4 regions of the Priestia sp. TRN 1309 genome follow, and region 1 is predicted to be linked to each of the others. Evidence: riboswitches for the same ligand, from Rfam matches in the RefSeq annotation. Region 1 holds a riboswitch; each other region holds the start of a gene.
The links. Region 1 has a riboswitch for S-adenosylmethionine ahead of ACRPLQ_RS21415 (phosphoadenylyl-sulfate reductase). Riboswitches for the same ligand answer to the same signal wherever they lie in the genome.
Positions count from the first base shown of each region.

Region 1 (5,513 bases):
GGTGGGCCAGTTCTGCTGTGCGGTACACATTTTCCGCTTCTTTTTCTTTATTTGGCGTATATACTTCAGAAACTTCTAAAACACCATATGTCACACCGCTTTGAACTAGTTTTACTTTGTCGCCAATGTTTAATTCTTTAGCCTGCTCTTCTGTTACGGGAAGAGTAATAGGAATACTCCATACAGTTCCATCTGCTAGACGCATATTTTCAACAACTGATTGATAATCTTTTTCTCCTAAAAACCCCGTAATTGGGCTATAAGCACCAATTCCAATTAGTTCTAAATCGCTTAGAGCCATGTTGTCTACTTCAATTTCTTTTGTTAGTGACGTGTAGTCATATGTTGGTTGATATAAATTAATTAATTCTCCACCGTGTGCTTGAATTGTTGCCATTTTGTAAAATCCTCCTTAAGTAATTAACACAATATAATAAAAAGTACTTGAATCACGCAGTCATTTTTTCTTTTTCCGACTGCAGGCTTGCTCTTTTTCTTCTAGTCGTTCTAGCTAAGCTTAGAATACCTCCTGTAGCAATACATCCACTAGCTAGCACCACAAATGAATATAAGTCGCTTTCAAGTACTAATTTCACAAGAACATATGAGATTACGAGTGAAAATACAGGGGATACCACCCAAACCTTTAACATTTGAATGACCACTTCGCGCTGTTCTTTCGTAAATCCCGTTTTCGCTGCGCCTATTCCAATAATAGAAGACGTAGTGACCTGTGTAAGCGGTACTGGCAAACCAAACAGTGAAGCGACTGTAACAAGAGAAGCACCAGTACCCGAGATAATGCAGCCTTCTCCTACAGAATAGCGAGTAATTTTTTTTCCGCTTGTTTCAATAACTCGGCCTCCTAGTAAAAGAGCTCCGAGCGCCACCGCCAATCCTCCTGCTATGACACCCGTTGTAGCATCCATTAATCCAGCTCCTACTAGAGGACCGACAGCATTTGCCACATTGTTCATTCCAGCTGAGAAGGCTTCAAAGAATCCCGTTGCAATAACTAAAATCGTTAAAACTCTTTTCCACTTTCCCTCTGCTTCTTTTTTATGCGCTCTGCGCTTTATCACTTTCCCAATCAAAAAAGCAATAACAAATGAAACTAGCGGAACAATAATCCAAAAAGACATCACAATTAAAAGTTTTTCTACATACAGAGATTGATAAGCTACCCCTACTCCAACAACTGAGCCAACTGTTACTTCACTTGTTGATAGAGGGATACCAATCAAATTCGCGAAAAAGAGTGACAGCGTTGCAGCAGCCAGAATGATAATAACTAATTCTACTGACAGCAGTTTTTCAGGTATGATACCTGAACTGATGGTTTTTACCACCTCACCGCCTCCGGTAACAGCTCCGAGCACAATTCCTACAGCACAGATGAACAGGGCCACTCTTCGCTTTTTAATTGCACCGGAGCCGTATGAAACGCCCATAGCAGCTGCTGCACCGCTTGCCCCAATATTCATTGCAAAAAAAAGCGCAATGATAAAGGCAACATATAAAAGCATCATTTATTCAGCTCTTTCGTATTTAAGATTCGTGTAATCCGCACTCCACTTTTTGTGTACCTGCCCATCTTCCTGAACGTAAATCGTCTACATTATAGGCAGGTGCGGTACAGGGCTCACAGCCGATACTTGGGTAGCCTTGATCATGAAGTTTGTTGTATGGCAAATCATGCTTATACACATAACGCCAAATTTCTTTCCATGACCAATGAATTAACGGACAAACTTTCACCTTCTTGAATTTCTCATCTTTATTAAAATAATTCGTGTTGGCACGAGACTCAGACTGCTCGCGTCTTAAACCAGAAATCCACGCATCATAAGGAGCAAGGGATTCTCTTAGCGGAATGATTTTTCGAATTTGACAGCATAGGTTAGGCTGACTCTTCCAAAGCTCATCTCCATGTTTTTCAGCTTGTTCTGCAAGAGTTAAATCCGGCTTTTTCATATGAATACGTAAATCAGGGAAGCGTTCTTTAATTGCATCAATCACTTCATATGTTTCTTTAAAATGAACCCCTGTATCTAAAAAGACAATTTCAGCATCTTTTTTCACTTTTGAAATTAAATCAATTAACACGATTCCTTCGATCCCAAAGCTTGACGCATAAATAATTGAATCTCCGTAGGTATCATACGCCCACTGCAATGCTGAAAGGGCTCCTTTTGTTTCATCTTTACTGTCGAACTCTGGAAATGTATCGCTCCAGTTTTCGTACGTATATAAGTCTGCCATTTTCTCCACTCCAATTCTTAGTTATCCGCGTTATCCAATAAAAAAAGACGGTTTTACCCACTAGAATTGGATAAAACCGCCTCTAGTGTGTCTAGTCAGCGAAACTATTTAATTCTTACTTTGCTTCGGCGTGTTCAAAGGTTTGTTTTAAGTCGGGGTTTACAGTCATCGTTGTCCCTCCTCAAAATATCTCTTGCGCTATATCAAAATAAAAAGTCTTCCGTATTGAAAGACTGGGTAGGCAATAATTTTCACCTTATCTTTCAAAATGATACACACTTTGCTGGAATTAGCACCTTGCTAAGCAGGTTGCCGGGGTTCAGCGGGCCAGATCCCTCCACCACTCTTGATAAGCATTTTTTAAAAATTTTAGCATATTTAGAATATTTGTCAACATTAAAAATTATATATCCGATAAGAAAACTATACTTTAAATTCACAGAAATATCTATACTTTTATTTAAAACAACATATGTAAATTTAACCCAAATGTGAATATATCAGTTTATAAAACGCTTTCTTTTTTTTCGACTTTTTATGTTCTCTTGCTAAATAAAATACAAAATCTCTCTATAAAATTAATAACAGATTTATGAGCTTTACGGATAATTCACCCACATTAGCACACATTACAGATAACACTGACTGACAGATAGGAGCTATATAAGATGGAGAGACAACCCTTTCAATTAGACGATACAATTAAAAATAATGTGCGAACATATTTACAGCAGATTTCAACTGAAGCCTCTAATTTAATTAAACATTTAGACACGAGTGATCATTGTATTTTATGTGATTTTGAGGAGATGAGAAGGTTATTTCAAGATGTTCAAGCTACGGCCGCCTCTTATTACTTGCGCCATTACTTATCGCCTTATACATTTGAATACGCTGCTCTATCCCTAGCTATTCATAACCTCTCTGAGAAACGTCACGGCGCTTTAATTGTCATTGAACGGGAACAAAATGTTGATCCTCTTATTCAAAAAGGAATGCCTATTCAAGCTCCTGTCAGCGCTACGCTAGTTGAGACACTGTTCTATCCAGGGACACCCTTACATGACGGAGCCGTCCTAATTAGAAATAATCAGCTTATTTCAGCTGCTAATGTTTTACCTCTCTCGTCTATTATTTCAACGAACAAAAAGTTGGGAACACGTCACCGTGCAGCCATTGGAATGTCAGAAAAATCGGATGCATTAATTTTAGTTGTATCTGAAGAAACAGGCAAAATTTCGTTTGCGCTTGATGGAAGCCTCTACCCTATTCACTCCAGCAAAAATATGATTTAAGAGCCCTTTCCTGATAAGCAGCCCTATCTTGACTTATCTATCCTTTCTCTTTAATATATTTCATAGTTTTTACATACTATAGATACGGGTGATGCATATGGCAATTTTAAAATTTGAACATGTAGGCGTTCAAGTAAAGGATATAGAAGAATCTATTGAGTTCTATACACAAAAAGTGGGATTGGAGCTCATCGAAACACTACCACATACCGATCCGTCTTTGAAGCTAGCTTTTCTAGGTTTAGAAGGCAATGTAATCGTAGAGTTAATTCAAGGGTATAACTCAAGCTTACCTAGTGAAGGTAAAGTTCATCATTTTGCGCTGGCAGTAGATGGAATTGAAGAGGAGTTTGAGCGTTTAAAATCAGCAGGCGTTTCATTTGTGGAAGAAAACATTGTAACTTTGCCAAATGGAGCAAGATACTTATTTTTCTACGGTCCAGACAAAGAATGGATTGAATATTACGAAGTAAAAAGATAAAGATATCTTATACCTTCAGTGAAAAATGGTCATACTGTGGCTATGACTAATCACTGGAGGTTTTTTTATGATGGAATGGCTATTATTCCGACTTTTTCGTCGTTCTATTTTAGTGCGGCTTCTTTTTATTATCGGCTGCCTTGTTTTACTTTTCGGCATGCTTATACATTTCCTAGAGCCGCAAACGTTTGGGAATGTGTTTGAAGGAATTTGGTGGGTTATTATTACAATCTCTACTATAGGGTACGGTGATTTTGCTCCCACCACTACGATTGGAAGGTTAGCTGCAATTATTTTAGTCCTGGTTGGAACGGGATTTATTACTACTTATTTTGTCACGCTTTCTAAAATTGCTGTTTCCGCTGAGAGCGCTTATTTGGAAGGGAATTTAAAGTTTTATGGAAAAGATCACTTCATCGTTGTGGGGTGGAATGAGCGCGCCAAACTCGTGCTAGAGTCTTATCGCGACGCATTTCATAAAGAAGACATTGTTCTTATCGACGACTCTCTGACTAAAAACCCCATGATTTGTGATCGCGTTCATTTTATTAAAGGAAGTCCCTCTCACTATGAGGTATTAGAACTTGCCAATGCTCGGTGCGCAAAAAAAGTGCTGATTACTGCCGATCAGCATAAGACAGAAGAATATGCAGACATGAATACGATTGTTACGCTAGTCGCTCTGCAAGGATTGAACCCTTCTATTTACAGCATCGTTGAACTGTTAACAAAAAAGCATATTCAAAATGCGCAAAATTTGGGGGTAAATGAAATGATTAAAACAAACGAGTTGATTAGTCAGGTCATGTACGAACATATTTTTGTGAAAAAATTAGAGAGTTTAAGAAAAGAATAATCCTTTCAATTACCGAAGCAGCGCCTCTTCTGCCTCTCTAATTAGCTCTTCTCCTAAGCTGATATACTTTTCTGGAAATGAAGCGTCTGCGTCTTGGGGTTCTGCAAACTGATTAAATGAAGCACCCACGTTTCCATTGTGAACATTGTCATCTAGGCCAATTTGATACTTATGTGAAAGTAAAAATGGCGTACCAATCTGTACGGTTGTTCCTTTAGAATCCAGTTCTCCATTCGTAGCTGTAAACGGGATACGTAAAAACTGATAGCCGACTTCATCATTCATCTTATAGTCGAATGAACCATGATCATAATCCCAATTTCCTCCAATGTTATACCCAAGCGGCTTAAGCGTTTTTTCTAATTCATAAAGCTTGAATAATGTGCCGTCTAATCTTGAAGATAATTCAATCATCTTATCCCTCCTCTGTTTTAACATGTCCTTTTTCCAGCTTTTTATCCTTTATCTCAAAAGCAAAAAAGTTCACCTTCTAACAAGAAGGTGAACTTTTTATTTATTTCAAACGCTTTTCTAATTCTGCTTTCTTCTCTTCAAAACCAGGTTTTCCAAGAAGAGCAAACATATTTACTTTGTATGCTTCTACTCCCGGCTGATCAAA
Region 1 covers NZ_JBOZGM010000005.1:365,360-370,872, reverse strand. Annotated here, with positions in the region: gene sat (sulfate adenylyltransferase) at 1-397, opposite strand, end outside; gene ACRPLQ_RS21420 (inorganic phosphate transporter) at 450-1,529, opposite strand; gene ACRPLQ_RS21415 (phosphoadenylyl-sulfate reductase) at 1,549-2,262, opposite strand; SAM riboswitch class I at 2,516-2,618, opposite strand; gene cdaS (sporulation-specific diadenylate cyclase CdaS) at 2,931-3,557, shown strand; gene ACRPLQ_RS21405 (VOC family protein) at 3,655-4,038, shown strand; gene ACRPLQ_RS21400 (potassium channel family protein) at 4,106-4,894, shown strand; gene ACRPLQ_RS21395 (YugN-like family protein) at 4,904-5,308, opposite strand; gene ACRPLQ_RS21390 (glucose-6-phosphate isomerase) at 5,409-5,513, opposite strand, start outside.

Region 2 (5,513 bases), on a different contig from region 1:
TGATAAGGCTCATTTATTCTTTCTACATATTCTTTGTATGCTTGCTGCCTCTGTTGACTATTTGTACCCGTCATTCTTCCAATACAGTAGCCAATATCCGTATATCCTTTTTCTTTTAAATACATGAGCGCTTTCTTAAAAGCTGCATAATGATCAACGTATACGGAGCGAATAGAACGATTTTGTACGTTTTCGCACACGGCTATCGGCCCGTACTGCTGATAATATTCAATCGTGCTCCAGCTGCTTGCTCTAGAACAAATAATCACTCCATCAACCTGCTTTGTTTTTAGCATATGAAGCGCTTCTTCTTCTTTTTTTACATCATAGTTCGTCTGACAAATAACAAGCTGATACTGCTTTTCTAACGCTTGAGAGGCCACTCCTTCTAAAAGCAGACTGAAATAAGGATGATTAATAAAAGGCAAGACGACGGCAATCATATTTGTTTTCCCTTTTGATAAGTGAACGGCATTAATGTTTTGTTCGTAATTAAGTTCTTGAATTACTTCTTCTACCAGACGGCGCTTTTCTTCTTTTACATACGGATGATGATTTAAAACCCGTGACACGGTCGAAACAGATACACCAGCTTTTTTTGCGATATCTCGGATATTTGTCATGTTTTCACCTTTTTCTCTTGCGCTGAAACGCGTTTCATACTTTATTCTCATTATAAAGTGAAACAGCAATAAGCTAAACCCGTTACAATCATGTTTTTATTCACTTATATAAGGAGGTCATATCATGGGTATTTTATTATTCATTTTATTATGCGGAATTGAAATCGGAGGAGCGGCTTATGCACTTAAACAAAATGAGACACTTTGGAAGGAGCTAGATGAAAAAAAGCCGACTGATTTTTTCAAACAGTAAAAAACCCTTAAAAAGAATGTTCTTTTTAAGGGTTTGATATTACGCAGCTTCTTTAGATGATTTTGATTTTTTATTTAAACGAGGAAAGCCAATTACAATCGCAATGATACCGCAAACCGCTGTTAACATTGGATAGAATGTAAATGGAATAATCTCAACCGGTGAAACTTTAGCAAATCCTGCTGCGAGAAGCATTTGTGCACCGTAAGGGATAAGCCCTTGAACGCTGCATGAAAACAAGTCGAGCAGACTGGCTGATTTACGATTATCAATTGAATACTTATCAGAGATTTCTTTCGCTAACGGACCTGCTGTAATAATTGAAATCGTGTTATTAGCCGTGGCTAAATTGGTTAAACTTACTAATCCAGCGATACTGAATTCTCCACCTTTTTTTGTTTGAATGCGTCGTGTTAATAAGTTCAATAAGAACTGAATACCGCCGTTATAGCGAATGAGCTCAACCATTCCGCCAATTAAAAGAGATAAAATAATTAATTCCGACATTCCGCCAATACCTTCTGTCACAGTTTTAGCAAGAGAAGAAAGCGTGTAGCTTCCGTCAGCTAATCCAATCACGCCGGCTAATACAATTCCTCCGGTTAAAATGCTTAATACGTTTGCACCAAATATGGCAGCAACGAGTACGCCGACATAAGGCAAGATTTTAAACCAGCTAAAATCTTTAATTTCTACTGATGACGTATTGCCTAGCGTCATTACAAGTAATAAAATCACTGTAACAATCGCTGCAGGAAGGACAATAAAAAAGTTTACTTTTAATTTATCTGACATATTTGTTTTTTGCGTACGAACTGCCGCAATGGTCGTATCAGAGATTACGGATAGATTATCTCCAAACATTGCACCACCAACAACAGCAGCAATTGCCAATGTAATGGATACATGCGCCTGCTCACTGATTCCTACAGCAATAGGCCCTAACGCAGCGATCGTTCCCATTGACGTTCCCATCGAAATTGAAATGAATGCGCCAATAACAAAGATTCCGACTACCACTAAGCTTTGCGGAAGCACAGACAGAGCTAAGTTTACCGTTGAATCAACAGCTCCCATGCCTTTAGCGACTTGAGAAAAAGCACCTGCCAAAATAAAAATAAGTACCATAATAATGATATCAGGATGCCCTGCTCCTTTAGCAAAGCGTTCCACTTTTACATTAAGTGAATCTTTGCGGTTCATAGCCAGCGCCACAATGGCTGCAATGATAATGGCTACTAATACAGGCAGCTTATAAAAATCTCCCGTTATAATTCCTGATCCGACAAACAGGACTAAAAAGACGCCCAGCGGTAACAGCGCCCAGCCGTTTCCTTTTTGTTGTTCCATTCTTAACACCTCTTGTTTACGTAATAAAAAAAGACCTCTTCTTATTGATAAGAAGAGGTCTCTTATTTGTATCATAAGATTACCCTTCTCATCTTCCAAACGAAACATCGTCTGCTGGATTTGGCACCGCACTGCGTACAGCCAGTTGCCGAGACATCGTAGGGCCAGTCCCTCCGTCTCTCTTGATAAGAAGTTTGTAGTTGTTTTAAAAATAGTCTTTCACTACTGTAATCTCTTTTTATTTAATTGTCAAATGCTATTTTAGAAAAATATATAGTGTGAAAATTCTCACATCAATTAGCTACGTCACGTTTTAAAAACGCCACCCATGCTACGCCCATAAAGAAGACAAAGTGTGCAACTAAGATGAAGATTGAAAATGGAATTGTCATTCCGTCAAACATCGTCTTCATTCCGTCCATATACTGCACAAAGTTTGTGTTGGCGAACAGTAAAAATTTCCCCCACCATAGACCAAACTGTGATACTATCCCAGTTACTGCTTTCGCCCCAATACTTACGACAATAGCTAGACTTGAAGCAAGCGCGCTGTTTCTAAATAAAGACGACAGCATGAATGCGAACGTCATCATCATAAACGTTTCCATATACGCGCTGTCATACGTAAGCGTAATGTTTTTAAGCAGCTGCGCATCTCCTTCTAGACTGGCAAATCCAAAGAACAATGCTCCCCATACAAACGAAAAAAGCAAATAGCTCAGCAAGTAATACAAGCTAATTAAAACGAGCGTTATGTACTTGGACGTTAAAATCGTTGAACGTCTAGCAGGGCGAATTAAAAGAAGCTTAATGGTACCCGCTTCAAACTCTTTTGCAACCATTGATCCTCCAACAGCAAGCGCGAAAAATTGAACGAGGATCAGCATGCCTGCACTAAATGACAGGAAATTCAATATGTTGTCTTCCGTTCCTGCGCTGTTTGCTACTTTCTTCATTAAAAGAGCCATACAAAGAGTTAAGATGCCGATTGTAATAAACGTGACTTTTGTACTTCTTTTGTAAAACCATTTCATATGTTCATTTTGAATTAACTTAAGCATGGTGCTCTCCCTCCGTAACGGACATAAACGAATCTTCAAGCGTCTCATAAACAGGAGTGATTCGGTAGACTAAAATATCGCTGTCCACTAATTTTCTATTCACAGCTGGAATTTGTTCTTTCATAATCACTACATCAATACTATCGGATTTTATTGTTACTTGGAATTCTTGAGATAAAAGATCCGCTGCTTGTTGCACGTCAGATACTTCAAATTCTACATACATCCCTTGATCTCGACGATTTGGAGATAGATCTTGAACAGCTTTTAACTCGCCGTTTTGAATAATACCAACGCGGTCACATAATGCTTCCACTTCTTTTAATAAGTGGCTCGCGATTAAAATTGAAATGCCTTCTTCCCTGCAGAGGGTTTGTAAATATGTACGAAATTCTCTCATTCCCGCTGGGTCTAGACCATTTGTTGGTTCGTCTAGTAAAAGCAATGCAGGCTTATGTAAAATAGCTTGAGCTACTCCTAAACGCTGTCTCATCCCAAGGGAATACGTCTTCACTTTTGCATGAATGCTGTTTTCAAGCTTTACTAGCGCAATCACTTCATCCAAGCGTTCTGCCGTGATCCCTTCATGCATATTCGCAAAGTGTTTTAAATTTTGATAGCCCGTCAGATAATCATAAAACTCAGGGTTTTCAATAATCGCTCCAATTGATTTCATAGCTGATGTAAACTGTTCTTTTAAAGGAAACCCATTGACGGTAATTGTTCCCTTTGTTTCTTTAATGAGTCCTACGACGGTACGAATGAGCGTTGTTTTTCCAGATCCGTTTGGACCAAGCAATCCGAAAATCTCACCGCGCTCAACCGATAAGGATACATCATGCAAAATGGTTTTCTTCCCAATTACTTTACTGACATGATCTACTTGTAGCACTGTTTCTGTCATCATGTACATCCTTTCTTTAATTAGCAATACGCCTTCTATTGTTTCTCTTTTTTAACTATTTGTCTACTATAACCTTATTTTTGGAAAAGTAGCCCATTCAAATCATTCGTATTATCCGCTTACATTTGATAAAATAAAACAAATCTTAGTTAGAGGAGGACTTCTACATAATGAACTTAACCGTATACCTTGCCGGGCAAATTCATGATAACTGGCGAGACGAAATTAAAAACCAAGCAGAACAATTAAACCTTCCCCTTACCTTTGTCGGTCCCATGACAGACCATGACCGCTCCGACAACATTGGAGAAGAAATTTTAGGAAAACAGCCTAATGCTGTCTTAAAAGATGAAGCTGCTTCTCAAATTAATAATTTACGCACACAGGTGCTCCTTAAAAAATCTGATGTGGTCATTGCTTTATTTGGTGAAAAATACAAGCAGTGGAACAGCGCAATGGATGCGGCGACAGCCATCGCATTAGATAAACCGCTAATTTTGGTTCGCCCTGAAAAACTGCACCACCCGCTTAAAGAACTGTCAAACAAAGCGCAAGTTGTAGTCGAAACGCCAGAACAAGCTCTTCAAGCATTAGCTTATATTTTTGAATAACAACAAATAAGAGCTGTCGAAAACCGGCAGCTCTTATTTGTTGTTTGTTGAAGGCTCTGTACGAAGCATACGATGAGTATTTCGTGGGAAGTTCCGAGATTATTATTTTTTTAGGTTTTTTCATTTTTGACATAACGATAAGCAAAGTTACAGTCAGATGCTTACTTTTTTGATCCGGATGCTCCATAATCTTTAATCGTTAACTTCACATCATAGTTAATTGGCACTTCACTAAATGTTTGATCCCAATTTCCTTTGACCCTCATCCATGTTCTAGGCTGCTTAATTCTCAATTGATTTCCGAAACCTGCAACATCAACTTTATATTTTGTTTGCATTTTTTCTAGTACGTTTCTTACCAGGTACTTTACTTTTTTTTCTGAAGTTTTTTGCGCATTCTGTAAAAATTGATTATTAAAAGAGCTCCCTGAGGTCATCCAACTTTCAGATAGCCTTCCCACTGATTCAATGTGTACATCAAAAGAGATATTATCTCCTTTAACATGGGGTTGAATGTGACTTTTCATAGACTCTATTTCATATACAATCAGCTGACCGGTCTTTTTATCAAAGCTTTTTACTAGCCCGCCTTTCCCTTTCCCTGTAATCCAAGCCAAACCATCTAGTTCTTCTTCATTCAAAAAACCAATCATTTTGCTTGTTTCCCCTTTAATTATACCAGCACCCGCAAATTTGATTTCTCCATTTGCT
Region 2 covers NZ_JBOZGM010000002.1:853,611-859,123, forward strand. Annotated here, with positions in the region: gene ACRPLQ_RS11655 (LacI family DNA-binding transcriptional regulator) at 1-623, opposite strand, end outside; gene ACRPLQ_RS11660 (hypothetical protein) at 748-876, shown strand; gene ACRPLQ_RS11665 (Na+/H+ antiporter NhaC family protein) at 916-2,226, opposite strand; SAM riboswitch class I at 2,312-2,418, opposite strand; gene ACRPLQ_RS11670 (ABC transporter permease) at 2,520-3,287, opposite strand; gene ACRPLQ_RS11675 (ABC transporter ATP-binding protein) at 3,280-4,191, opposite strand; gene ACRPLQ_RS11680 (YtoQ family protein) at 4,362-4,802, shown strand; gene ACRPLQ_RS11685 (Ger(x)C family spore germination protein) at 4,964-5,513, opposite strand, start outside.
Region 2: linked by a shared signal. The riboswitch ahead of ACRPLQ_RS11665 (Na+/H+ antiporter NhaC family protein) and the one ahead of ACRPLQ_RS21415 (phosphoadenylyl-sulfate reductase) in region 1 are both predicted to bind S-adenosylmethionine.

Region 3 (5,513 bases), on a different contig from region 1:
CTTGAACGGAATACTCTTCTTTTAAATCTTTTTGTATCAGCACAGTAGGAGGTGGACTCGTTTCATCTCTTACTTTTTCGCAAAAATCAACGTTTAGTTCTATTTCTTTTGTTAAATAAGAAGCTAGTAAATTAGCATTCAAACCAGCTAGCGGTTCCCCTACATGAGTTTCTTTTCCATAACACAAAAAGCTTGGCATGATCTTGCCAATCGATCCTGAGTACACATAGTTCGTTTGATCACCAGGATAGCGGCTGAACACTGGTTCTGCATTTAGCATGAGAGAAAAATCCAGCTGATGTTTGCACGCAAGTTCTAAAAGAACAGGCACTGCTTTTCTCATTCCGAGCGAATTTACTTCTTCATCCGGTACCGACAGAAGCAGGATGTTTCCGTCAAACTCTCCGTTGCATGCTCGTTCAATCATACTGATATGCAGAGCAATACCTGCTTTCATGTCCATCGTTCCTCGGCCAAAAAGCCAGTCTCCTTTTATCATATCTTTTTGTACGTGCGCCGGAACTTGTTCCATATCATTATAAAAAGTACTCGTTAACGTATCAGCGTGAAAAGCATCCTTTTTCCACTGTCCATAATCTTGTACATCCACTACGTCGTAATGACTGACTAATACAACTGTTTTATTCGTATTTTTCCCTTCAACAAAAGCTGTGACAATCGATCGCCCGTCTCCTGTTGAATGAAGCTCAACTTGCTCGTTTTTTTGAAAGTAAGGCAGCTTCAATAAATACGACGCTATCGATTCAGCCATTTCCACTTCTGCCATCGTTCCTGTCACGCTAGGTATAGAAACCAATTCGCTTACAAGCTTCTTTAACTGTTCTTTTGTTTGATACAAAGATGTTTTGTTCGACATACCCTTCATCTCTTTCCTTTTTCTAAATTTTCCATCAAACAAAACGATTCGTCAATCCCTTTGACAGAGACCCTTTCATTCTATCCCTATGTATCATAGTATGCGCTTCCTTGACGCACATGATAAAAAAAGAGTGCGCGGCTAGGGCTAGCACCGCACACTCTTTTTTTTACTTTTCGTCATCTTCTAAAAAGTCTAGGATACGATCAATAAGCTGTTCGCTTCCTGCATCGTTTCCATGTTCAAGAGACATTTCCATTTCAATGCTCCTTTCATAAAATATTCTTGTTTTATAACATACCACAATTCATTTCGAATGTAACCTTTAATTTGTGTAAAAATTTCGACAATTTATGATTAATTTTGAAACCTAGTGAGTAATGATTATACCCACCAGATTCTTCAATTGTCAAAAAACATGCTTTCTATTTAAAAACACTTTAAAAATAGAGGCGCGAGCAGACTTCTATAAAAGACAGCCTACTCGCTCAAGCTTGGAACAGCATGATGAATAAATTTCTAGTTCATTTGCTTTTTGTACATCTTTAATATCTATGCCTACAGCATATGTACGAACATGGTTTTCGACCACAATTTCATAAAATGTTTCTAATTCACGATAAGCTACTTGATAATGCTTTCCTAATAATTTTACGGCTTCCTTTAATGCTTTCTCTCCTGTATGTGCTGCAACTGCTGTATGACTCATAAAACCCTCTCCTTTTAGAAAAATAAAAAAACTCATTTTGCTTTGATGCAAAATGAGTTTTTCACCCGTTTTATCACCCAAAGCACATGCTTTGCTGGTAGGAGCACCTTACATTCGTAGGTTGCTGTGGAGTCAAAGAGCCAGATCTCTCGTCCACTCGTGATAACTTTTTTAATTTAAAATTTATTTTATCAAACAATTCCATCCGCGTAAATAGAAAAATAAAAATATTTTAATTTTTTTGGTAATGGAATGAATTCAAAAAGTCAAAGCTTAGATTAGCAAAATAAGAAGCTGCTACAAGTAATGCCTCTTCATTTAATGAAAAAGAAGGATGGTGCCATTCATATTCTCCAGCCGTACCCATCCATACAAAAAATCCTGGTACACGCTGCTGATATACGGCAAAATCTTCTCCTCCAGGCGATTGTTCAGCTTCTACGACTTGATAACTAAGATTCTCTGCAGCGTTAATAACCAATTTTTCCAGCGTATCATCATTGTTTACTACAGGAAGATACGGATACCATTTAACGTCTACTGAAGCCCCGAAAGCTGCTCCAATCCCTTCAGCAGATCGTTTCATAAGAGCCGGTATTTTTTCTCTCGCTTCTTCTTGAAAGGTACGCACCGTTCCTTCAAGCGTTACTTTGTCAGGAATGACGTTCCACGAGCTCCCTCCGTGGATTTGAGTTATGCTGACAACAACATTTTGAAATGGGCTGAGATTACGGCTGACAATGGTTTGTAAACTAGTAACAATTTGACCAGCAACAGCAATCGGATCTACTGTTTTTTCTGGAATACCTGCGTGACCGCCTACTCCTTTGACGTCAATTTCAAAACGATCAACGCTTGCCATTAAAGGTCCCGATTTGACACCAATGGTTCCTACAGGAAGATTCGGTTTGTTATGCATCCCAAATATCGCTTCTACTCCTTCGAGCACACCTTTTTCAACGAGCATTTTTGCCCCAGAAGCCGTTTCTTCGGCCGGTTGAAAGATAAATCGAACCGTACCGCAAAGCTCCTGCTGACGCTCTTTGAGAAGAATGGCTGCTCCGATTATAGAAGCCGTATGAAAATCATGGCCGCATGCGTGCATAACACCGTTCACTTCAGAAGCAAATGGCAGATTGGTTTTTTCTTCAATTGGCAGCGCATCAATATCAGCTCGAATAGCGATAGTAGGTCCCGGCTTTCCTCCCACAATTTCCGCTACTGCTCCCACGTCTAAATGGAATGCATCCGCTATAGAAATATCGTAGTGCTTTAACCACTTTTTAATACGTTTAGTTGTTTCATATTCTTTCATTGAAAGCTCTGGAAACCGGTGCAGCTCACGGCGTATGTCTATTAGCGTATTTAGTAGTAATTGATCTGTCATATTTATCACTCTTTCACATTTCTTAATTTAGACCACTTCTCTATCTTTTACGACAAAGAGTGTACCTCATTGAATTTTTTATAAAGAAATACGGTCGTATAGCTTTCTGCAAGGTGCTTTTCTTTAGCTTGAACATATCCTTTTCGTTCATACATCTCAACTAACCAAGGATGTTCTTTTGCTGTTCCTAAAGACACACCTGGCGATTTAAACGTATTTTTTATTACCTCTTCCTCTACTAGATGAAGCAGCTTAGATCCAACGCCTTTCCTGGCAAACGACGGGTCCACTGCAAACCACCAAAAATGCGGAACAGCAAACGGACCTGGATGTTCTCCCCAAGGCATTCGTATAGATATAGTGGCAGCGATTCTTTTATCTTCTTCGTATACATAGCAAAGGTTTTGAGAAATATTTTTCTTAACGAGGGCAAGATCAGCAGTAGCTGCTAAGAAAGGAATGCCTAGCTCTCGAATAGGCTTATATGCTTGTAGAGTTAAGTTCAATAAGTTATCCGCGTCGTCATTTGTTGCCAAACGGAATTCATTTTTCATCTCTTTGTCTCCTTATATAGTACTTAAATATTTTATTTAACTTATAAGTTTACTAAGAATTAAAAAAGGCAGACTGCCGCCTTGCGTACTCACTATACAACTGCTTTGATAACGTGTCAATTCTATTTATCGTTTTCTATAAAAGATATAAATAAAACAAATACACGCAGAAAACTGCGCGTATTACGTACATATCAAGATAGACTTCAGGACTCACTTACCGTAGCTTTTAAATTAGCTGCCAACATCACAAGTTCTTCTATAGATGCTAACTCCTCTTGTGAAGCCGCAGCTACTTCTTCAGCGTAAGCAGCTGCTTGTTTAGCAACCTCCGAAAGGGCCATGACAGACTCCATTACCTTAAACGAATACCCATCAATCTCTCCTGTTGCCTTTGTCATTTTGTTCATTTGTTCTTGAGCGGCAAAGACATCTTCCATAATTGTGGAAAACTGTTGCGTTACATCTTCGACAGTGGCAATACCAAGCGTGACTTCTTCCGTATTCACTTCCATGTTTCGATAAGCCCGCTTTGCCTGTACTTCAATTTCTTTTAACAAATGACTGATTTGTATAGCGGACGTTTTAGATTCTTCCGCTAGCTTACGTACTTCCCCTGCCACTACAGCAAAACCTCTTCCATGTTCTCCAGCCCTTGCAGCTTCAATAGCAGCATTAAGTGCAAGAAGATTTGTTTGTTCAGCAATTCTTGTAATCGTATTAATAATGCGGCCAATCTCTGCGGAACGATCTTCGAGTCCCTTTACTTCACTGGTCGATATCTTAACGGTTTCATAGATTTTATTCATTTGATTCGTCACATCTTTCACCACAACATTTCCGGTAGAAGTATGTTCAGAGGCTCTGTTCATCGATTGTTGTACCTTTGAAGAATGATCAGTCATTTTCTGAAGCAGCTTGGCCATATCCACCATAGCCTGCTCGGTTTCAACCACACTTAGCAACTGCTTATCAGAACCCGCAGCAATTTCTTGAATAGACATCGTAACTTCTGTCACAGCTGTTTTTGTTTCCTCCATGCTTACAAGCAATTGCTCTGAGGAATGACTGACCGTGCTCTTTGTTTTACTTATTTTCTGACGCAGTATTCTCATGTGAGTCATCATTTCATTAAATGAAGATATGAGTGTACTAATCTCATTTTTCCCTTTCAAAGGAACAACATCTACAGATAAATCGCCGTTTGAAATCCCTTTCATTGTTTTTGACAAATTTTCAACCGCAATTATGTAGCGACGTATGATAAAATAGAACACGGTAGTTGTAAAAGAAACAAACAGAAATGTAATCACTAGCGTAATCGAAGCTGCTTGCTCTTGTTTCACAATAAGATAATAATTGGTTACTTCAATTACAGTAGATGTTATGGCCATCATGGCTGCAATCATACATAGCATTTTCATGCGTAAACTTTGAAAAGCTTTTTTCATTTTTTCATCCCCTATACAATCTAAAGACATAGAATGTCTAATCTATATTAGTAGTATCGGCATATTTTTATATTTTTTTGTAAAAACTAAAGAAGAATTGAAACAATTATTATTGGCGCTTTTCCACTAAATATTGGAATACATATCTTCCTGCAAGGCGCTGCAACAGCAGTTGATAACTGTCTGATTATTCTTTCATTTGACCAAACTCTACCTTTGCTTATAAAATGAAGATTTGTAGAAAGGAGTACGAAAAATTTTATGTATACGTATCAAACAGGCAATCAAACAATTGACTACAAAATTGAAGTCGTTCCAAATAGAACCGATATCACGGTGCAAATTTGTGACAAAGAAGGGGTAAAAGTTATTATCCCAAGAGGTCTTAATGAAAACAATGTGCGTTCAATCATCGCACGCAAAGCAACATGGATTTTAAAACAACTAAACGGTTCACAACCAGCTGAGGAAAAGCCAGCTGCTCCAAAGAAAGAAGCAGTAAAAAAAGAAACAGCTAAAAAAGAGGCTCCTAAAG
Region 3 covers NZ_JBOZGM010000003.1:205,131-210,643, forward strand. Annotated here, with positions in the region: gene ACRPLQ_RS13335 (M20/M25/M40 family metallo-hydrolase) at 1-877, opposite strand, end outside; gene ACRPLQ_RS13340 (hypothetical protein) at 1,344-1,586, opposite strand; SAM riboswitch class I at 1,654-1,755, opposite strand; gene ACRPLQ_RS13345 (amidohydrolase) at 1,819-2,973, opposite strand; gene ACRPLQ_RS13350 (GNAT family N-acetyltransferase) at 3,021-3,527, opposite strand; gene ACRPLQ_RS13355 (methyl-accepting chemotaxis protein) at 3,734-4,978, opposite strand; gene ACRPLQ_RS13360 (M48 family metallopeptidase) at 5,240-5,513, shown strand, end outside.
Region 3: linked by a shared signal. The riboswitch ahead of ACRPLQ_RS13340 (hypothetical protein) and the one ahead of ACRPLQ_RS21415 (phosphoadenylyl-sulfate reductase) in region 1 are both predicted to bind S-adenosylmethionine.

Region 4 (5,513 bases), on a different contig from region 1:
TATTTCAGCGCGCCAAAGAAATACACCTAAACGCTGAATACAAAGATCCATCGCTTATGCGCAACAAATTGTCCCTCGATTTTTTCTCTTCTTTAGATGTTTTATCTCCCCACTCTCAGTTTGTCACTCTTAAGATTAATGGGAAAAATGAAGGAATATATCTTCAGCTCGAATCGGTAGATGAACTATTTTTGAAAAAAAGAAATTTAGCGGATGGATCCATATTTTATGCAGTGGACGGAGATGCTAATTTTTCTTTGATGAGCGATTTGGATAAAAAGCCAAAAACAACTTTGTTATCTGGATATGAAGATAAAGCAGTGAGAGAAGGAGACGAGGAAAAATTAGAAAAGTTTATATTTAATATTAATACATGGACAAATACGGAATTCGAACAGAATATTGAGAAGTACCTGAACGTCGACCGCTACTTATCTTGGTTAGTCGGTATTATTTGTATGCAGAATTACGACGGTTTTGTCCATAACTATGCGCTCTATCTAAATCATGAAAGCGGGCGCTTTGAACTGATTCCATGGGATTATGATGCAACTTGGGGAAGAGATGTAAATGGAAAAGTAATGGAAGGAGACTATGTCCGTGCACAAGGATTTAATACGCTTACAGCTCGCTTACTGGCGGTGAACAGCATTAAAAAGCGATATATTCAAAAAATGAACAATGTTCTAAATAATCAATTTACAATAGAATACATGAAACCAATCATTTATCAACTGCATGAGTATATTGCTCCATATGTATTAAAAGATCCTTACGTAAAAGATAACTTGGAGCAATTTTATAAAGAACCCGAATTTATGCTGTCTTTTATAAAAGAACGAACAGCGTATATTCAAAATAACCTTTTGACTCTTTAAAAAGAGATAGATTTATAGGAAATTTATAGGCAACAGTGGATTTTGTTAATAATAGGCAAATGCAGGAAATCAATAGCTGTACATGATACGTATATATACAGTATGAATGACCAATAAGGATAACTAATAAGGAGGAAAAACAATGAGTAACTATTACTATGGCCAAGAACAAGAGCAAAATCAAAATCCACGCCAAAAATCAAGCCAAAAACGCAGCCGAAATATACAAACGCCTGATAAAGGCTATTCTTCTCACTTCAAACCCCTAAAAGGAAGAGTGGTGACCGTTTATCGTGGAGGTCCTGAATCTAAAACAGGTTATTTGGTTGACGTGCAATCAGATTATTTAATCTTAGCAGTGGAAAGCAATGATAACAATAATAACAACAATGGTGAAAATAACAATCAAAACAACCAAAACAACCAAAATAATAATCAAGCAGAATATACACTTGTATATTATCACTTAGCGCATGTAAAAAGTATTACTGAAGATACTATGTCAAATTCGGCACAAACGTTTACAGGAATTAGTGCAGACTTAGAATTATATCGAGGAAAAACTTTTGCTGGAACTTTATCATTAATGAAAACTAAATATGTGCAGGTTAATCAAGGTGGACCTGAGAAAAAAGCAGGTCAGCTTCTTGATGTCTTAGGTTCATTTGAATCTGCTTATATAGTATTACTCACAGAAGACGACGGTGTCATCTATATTAATACTGAACACGTTAAGAGTGTGAGTGAATATCAAAACAACAATGGAGATCAAACTACTCAATCTGCAAATGAACTCTTAGTGAGCCAAGAGCCAGAATATATGAAATCTAAAACCTTCAACGATCTTTTTGCTCACCTTTCCCATAAATGGGTATCAATCAATAATGGAGGACCTGAAGCTGTAGAGGGCGTGTTAGTACAAAGCCGAAATGGTACATTTACACTTGTGCAGAATAATCAAGTATTACGCTTACAGCCAAGACACGTTAAAACCATTTGTGTAGGAGCAAAAGGGGCTTTTAAGCAAAACGATAACAATCAAAACAATGAAGAAACAGAAGAAAATGGAGAGACTGAAGCTGCAAAGTCTACAGAAGAACGTACAGGAAGCCGTACGGGAGGACGTACGGGAAGTCGCACAGGTGGACGTACAGGAAGCCGCACGGGAGGACGCACAGACGATCGCTCTCGAGGACGCCGCACGGGAGGACGCCGTACGAGTTCACGCTCTTCAGCACCGGCCGAGAAAGTTATCAAAACGAAAAATTATCGTTGGAAAGCATGATGAAATGGAACATAAAAGGTGCTTATAAAGCACCTTTTCTATCATATAGGAAAAAGGAGGAGAATGAGTATGAGTATGAATCATTATATCGATAAAATTGTGGAGTTAGATATTTCAGGTAAAACGACATTTGTTGGCAGACTTATTGATCTTGGATTAGATATTATGGTTTTGTATAATGGACATGATTATTTGTATATTCCTCTTTTACACATGCATCGTTTGCGGGAAGTATCGGAAGAAGACTATACGGTTTTGCGTGAAATAGAAGAGAACTTAATAGAAGAAAGTCAGCGGATTTCTTATCGTAATATTTTACAGCAGGCAAAAGGGAAATTTATTGAAATTTATGTAACAGGAGGAAAATCATTGCATGGCTATATTACAAGCGTGCTGAATGATTATCTTGTGTTTTATTCTCCAGTGTATAAAAATGTCTTTGTTTCTCTACATCATTTGAAATGGCTTACCCCTTATAGTAATGAGTTAACTCCTTATTCTTTAAGTGACAAAGAGCTCCCAGTAAGGCCTGCCTCTGCACCTTTTGTCAGAAACTTTGAAGAGCAGCTTAAAAAATATGAAAATCAACTGGTCGTATTAGATTTAGGGGATCAATCAGAAAAAATTGGCGTACTTAAAGAAGTTTCTAATAATATTGTTGAACTAATTACGGCAAATGGAGAAAGTATGTATTGGAAGTTAGCTCACGTAAAATCTGTGCACTTGCCTTAGAAAAAGAGACCTCGGTGTCGTCTCTTTTTTTATGTACTTATCAGGACAAGTATATTGAATAAACAAATGAGATGATTTAAATTTTTTAGAAAATTATGTTGACAATAAAGAAAATCTTTATTAAAGTTAGTAACAACAAACGTTAACCACCAACAATTATATAGAACTCTTATCAAGAGTGGCGGAGGGACTGGCCCTGCGATGCCCGGCAACCATCAAATGAAACATTCATTTGAACGGTGCTAATTCCTGTGGAACATCAGTATTGTTCTAACAGATGAGAGAAATCGTGTATAAACGAACACTCTTCCATCTGTGAAGAGTGTTTTTTATTTTGAGTTAAGGAGAGAAATAGATGAAAATTGAAACTTTATTAGTTCGTTCAGGAGTAGGTCGTGACCCTTCAACAGGTTCTATTACAACACCCATTTACCAAGCATCAACATTTGCTCATCCTGCTTTAGGGCAAAGTACAGGATTTGACTATGCACGTACGGCAAATCCTACTCGTACGGCATTGGAAGAAGCAATTGCTGCTTTAGAAAAAGGCGAAGTAGGAGTAGCATTCGCTTCAGGAATGGCGGGTGTAATGTCAGTTTTAGCGCTATTTAAAAACGGAGATCATTTAATTGTATCAGAGGATTTATACGGAGGAACGTACCGAGTACTAAATGAAATCTTTTCAGAGCAAGGAATTACTGTTTCGTACGTCAACACAGCCCATCTCGAGCAAGTAAAAGATGCGCTTCGTCCCAACACGAAAGCTTTATTCATTGAAACACCTACAAATCCAATGATGCACGTGACTGATTTGCCAGAAGCAATTGCGTTAGCTAAACAGCATGATTTGCTTACTATCATTGACAATACATTCATGTCCCCTTACTATCAGCGTCCTTTAGAGCTTGGAGCAGATATTGTGATACATAGTGCAAGCAAATACATTGGGGGTCATAATGATGTAGTTGCTGGTCTTGTAGTCGCTCGATGTAGTAGCTTAGGAGAAAAAATTCGTTTTTATCAAAATGCAGCTGGGGCAATCTTAGGTCCACAAGATAGCTGGCTGTTATTGCGCGGTATTAAGACGCTAGCGCTTCGTATGGAAAAACATAACGAAAACGCACTGAAAATTGCAAATTGGCTTACTGCTCATGATCTCGTGGAAAAAGTGTATTACCCTGGTCTTGAAACACATCCGGGCTATGAAATCATGAAGAAACAAGCAACTGGATTTGGAGGCATGATTTCTTTTGCTGTCTCACACCCTGACATCGTGTCAGTACTTTTAGAAAATGTTAAAGTTATTACATTTGCAGAAAGCTTAGGAGGCGTGGAAAGTTTAATGACATTCCCAGCTCGTCAAACACACGCTGACATTCCGGAGGAAATTCGAAATCGTGTCGGAGTAACAAACTGTTTACTTCGATTATCAGTTGGAATTGAGCACGCAGATGATTTAATTAAAGATTTGAAGGAGGCATTTGATGCATACCAACAATAATAAACATAGATTTGGTACGAACTTAATTCATGCAAATACAGGAATTGACGGTCATTTTGGAGCGGTTAACGTACCTATTTATCAAGTATCTACATTTAACCAAGAAGATGAGACGAACAACGGCCGCTATGACTATTCTCGTTCAGGAAACCCAACGCGTGAGGCTTTAGAAAACACTATTGCTCAGCTAGAAAATGGATACGCTGGTTTTGCTTTTTCATCAGGTATGGCTGCTATTTCATCGGTGTTATCTATTTTTGAATCAGGGGATGAAATTTTAGTTTCACACGATACGTACGGCGGGACATATCGTGTATTAACACGATTATTTTCAAAGTTTGGTATCAAAACAACTTTTGTTGATACAACGAAGGTTGAGAAAGTAGAAGAAGCTATCACAAAAGATACGAAGGCTATTTATATCGAAAGCCCTTCAAATCCATTTTTACAGGTAACGGATATTAAAGCAGTAGCAAGTTTGGCGAAGGAGCACAATCTCCTTACAATTGTGGATAACACGTTTTTAACACCTTATCTACAGCAGCCGATTGACCTTGGTGTAAATATTGTCATTCATAGTGCTACAAAATATATCAGCGGTCACAGTGACGTCATTGGCGGTCTAGTTGTGGTAAGCGATGAAAAGCTAGCGGAAGAAGTAAAGTTTGTACAAAATGCTTTTGGTGCTATCTTAGGACCACAGGATTGTTTTTTACTACTTCGAGGCATTAAGACATTAAAAGTTCGTTTAGATCAGCAGTTAAAAACAGCGCTGCAGTTTGCAAAGTGGCTTGAAGAACAATCTCTAGTGAGCCGTGTATACTACCCGGGCTTAAAAAGTCATCCGGACCACAAACTCATTTCAGAACAAGCAAATGGATACGGAGCTATGATTTCTTTCCAAGTGCAGGATGAAAAAGTAGCACGACATATTTTACAAGGAGTCAAATTAGCTTCAATTGGCGTTAGTCTAGGTGCAGTTGAATCCATTCTCACGCATCCTGCAACAATGTCTCATGCAAGTATCCCAAAAGAAGTACGTGAAGAAAAAGGGATTACTGATTCACTTCTTCGCCTTTCAGTAGGGTTAGAGGAATTCGAGGATTTGAAGCAAGAC
Region 4 covers NZ_JBOZGM010000004.1:650,701-656,213, reverse strand. Annotated here, with positions in the region: gene ACRPLQ_RS19550 (CotH kinase family protein) at 1-878, shown strand, start outside; gene ACRPLQ_RS19545 (spore coat protein) at 1,021-2,163, shown strand; gene ACRPLQ_RS19540 (hypothetical protein) at 2,233-2,895, shown strand; SAM riboswitch class I at 3,062-3,179, shown strand; gene ACRPLQ_RS19535 (trans-sulfuration enzyme family protein) at 3,251-4,396, shown strand; gene ACRPLQ_RS19530 (trans-sulfuration enzyme family protein) at 4,380-5,513, shown strand, end outside.
Region 4: linked by a shared signal. The riboswitch ahead of ACRPLQ_RS19535 (trans-sulfuration enzyme family protein) and the one ahead of ACRPLQ_RS21415 (phosphoadenylyl-sulfate reductase) in region 1 are both predicted to bind S-adenosylmethionine.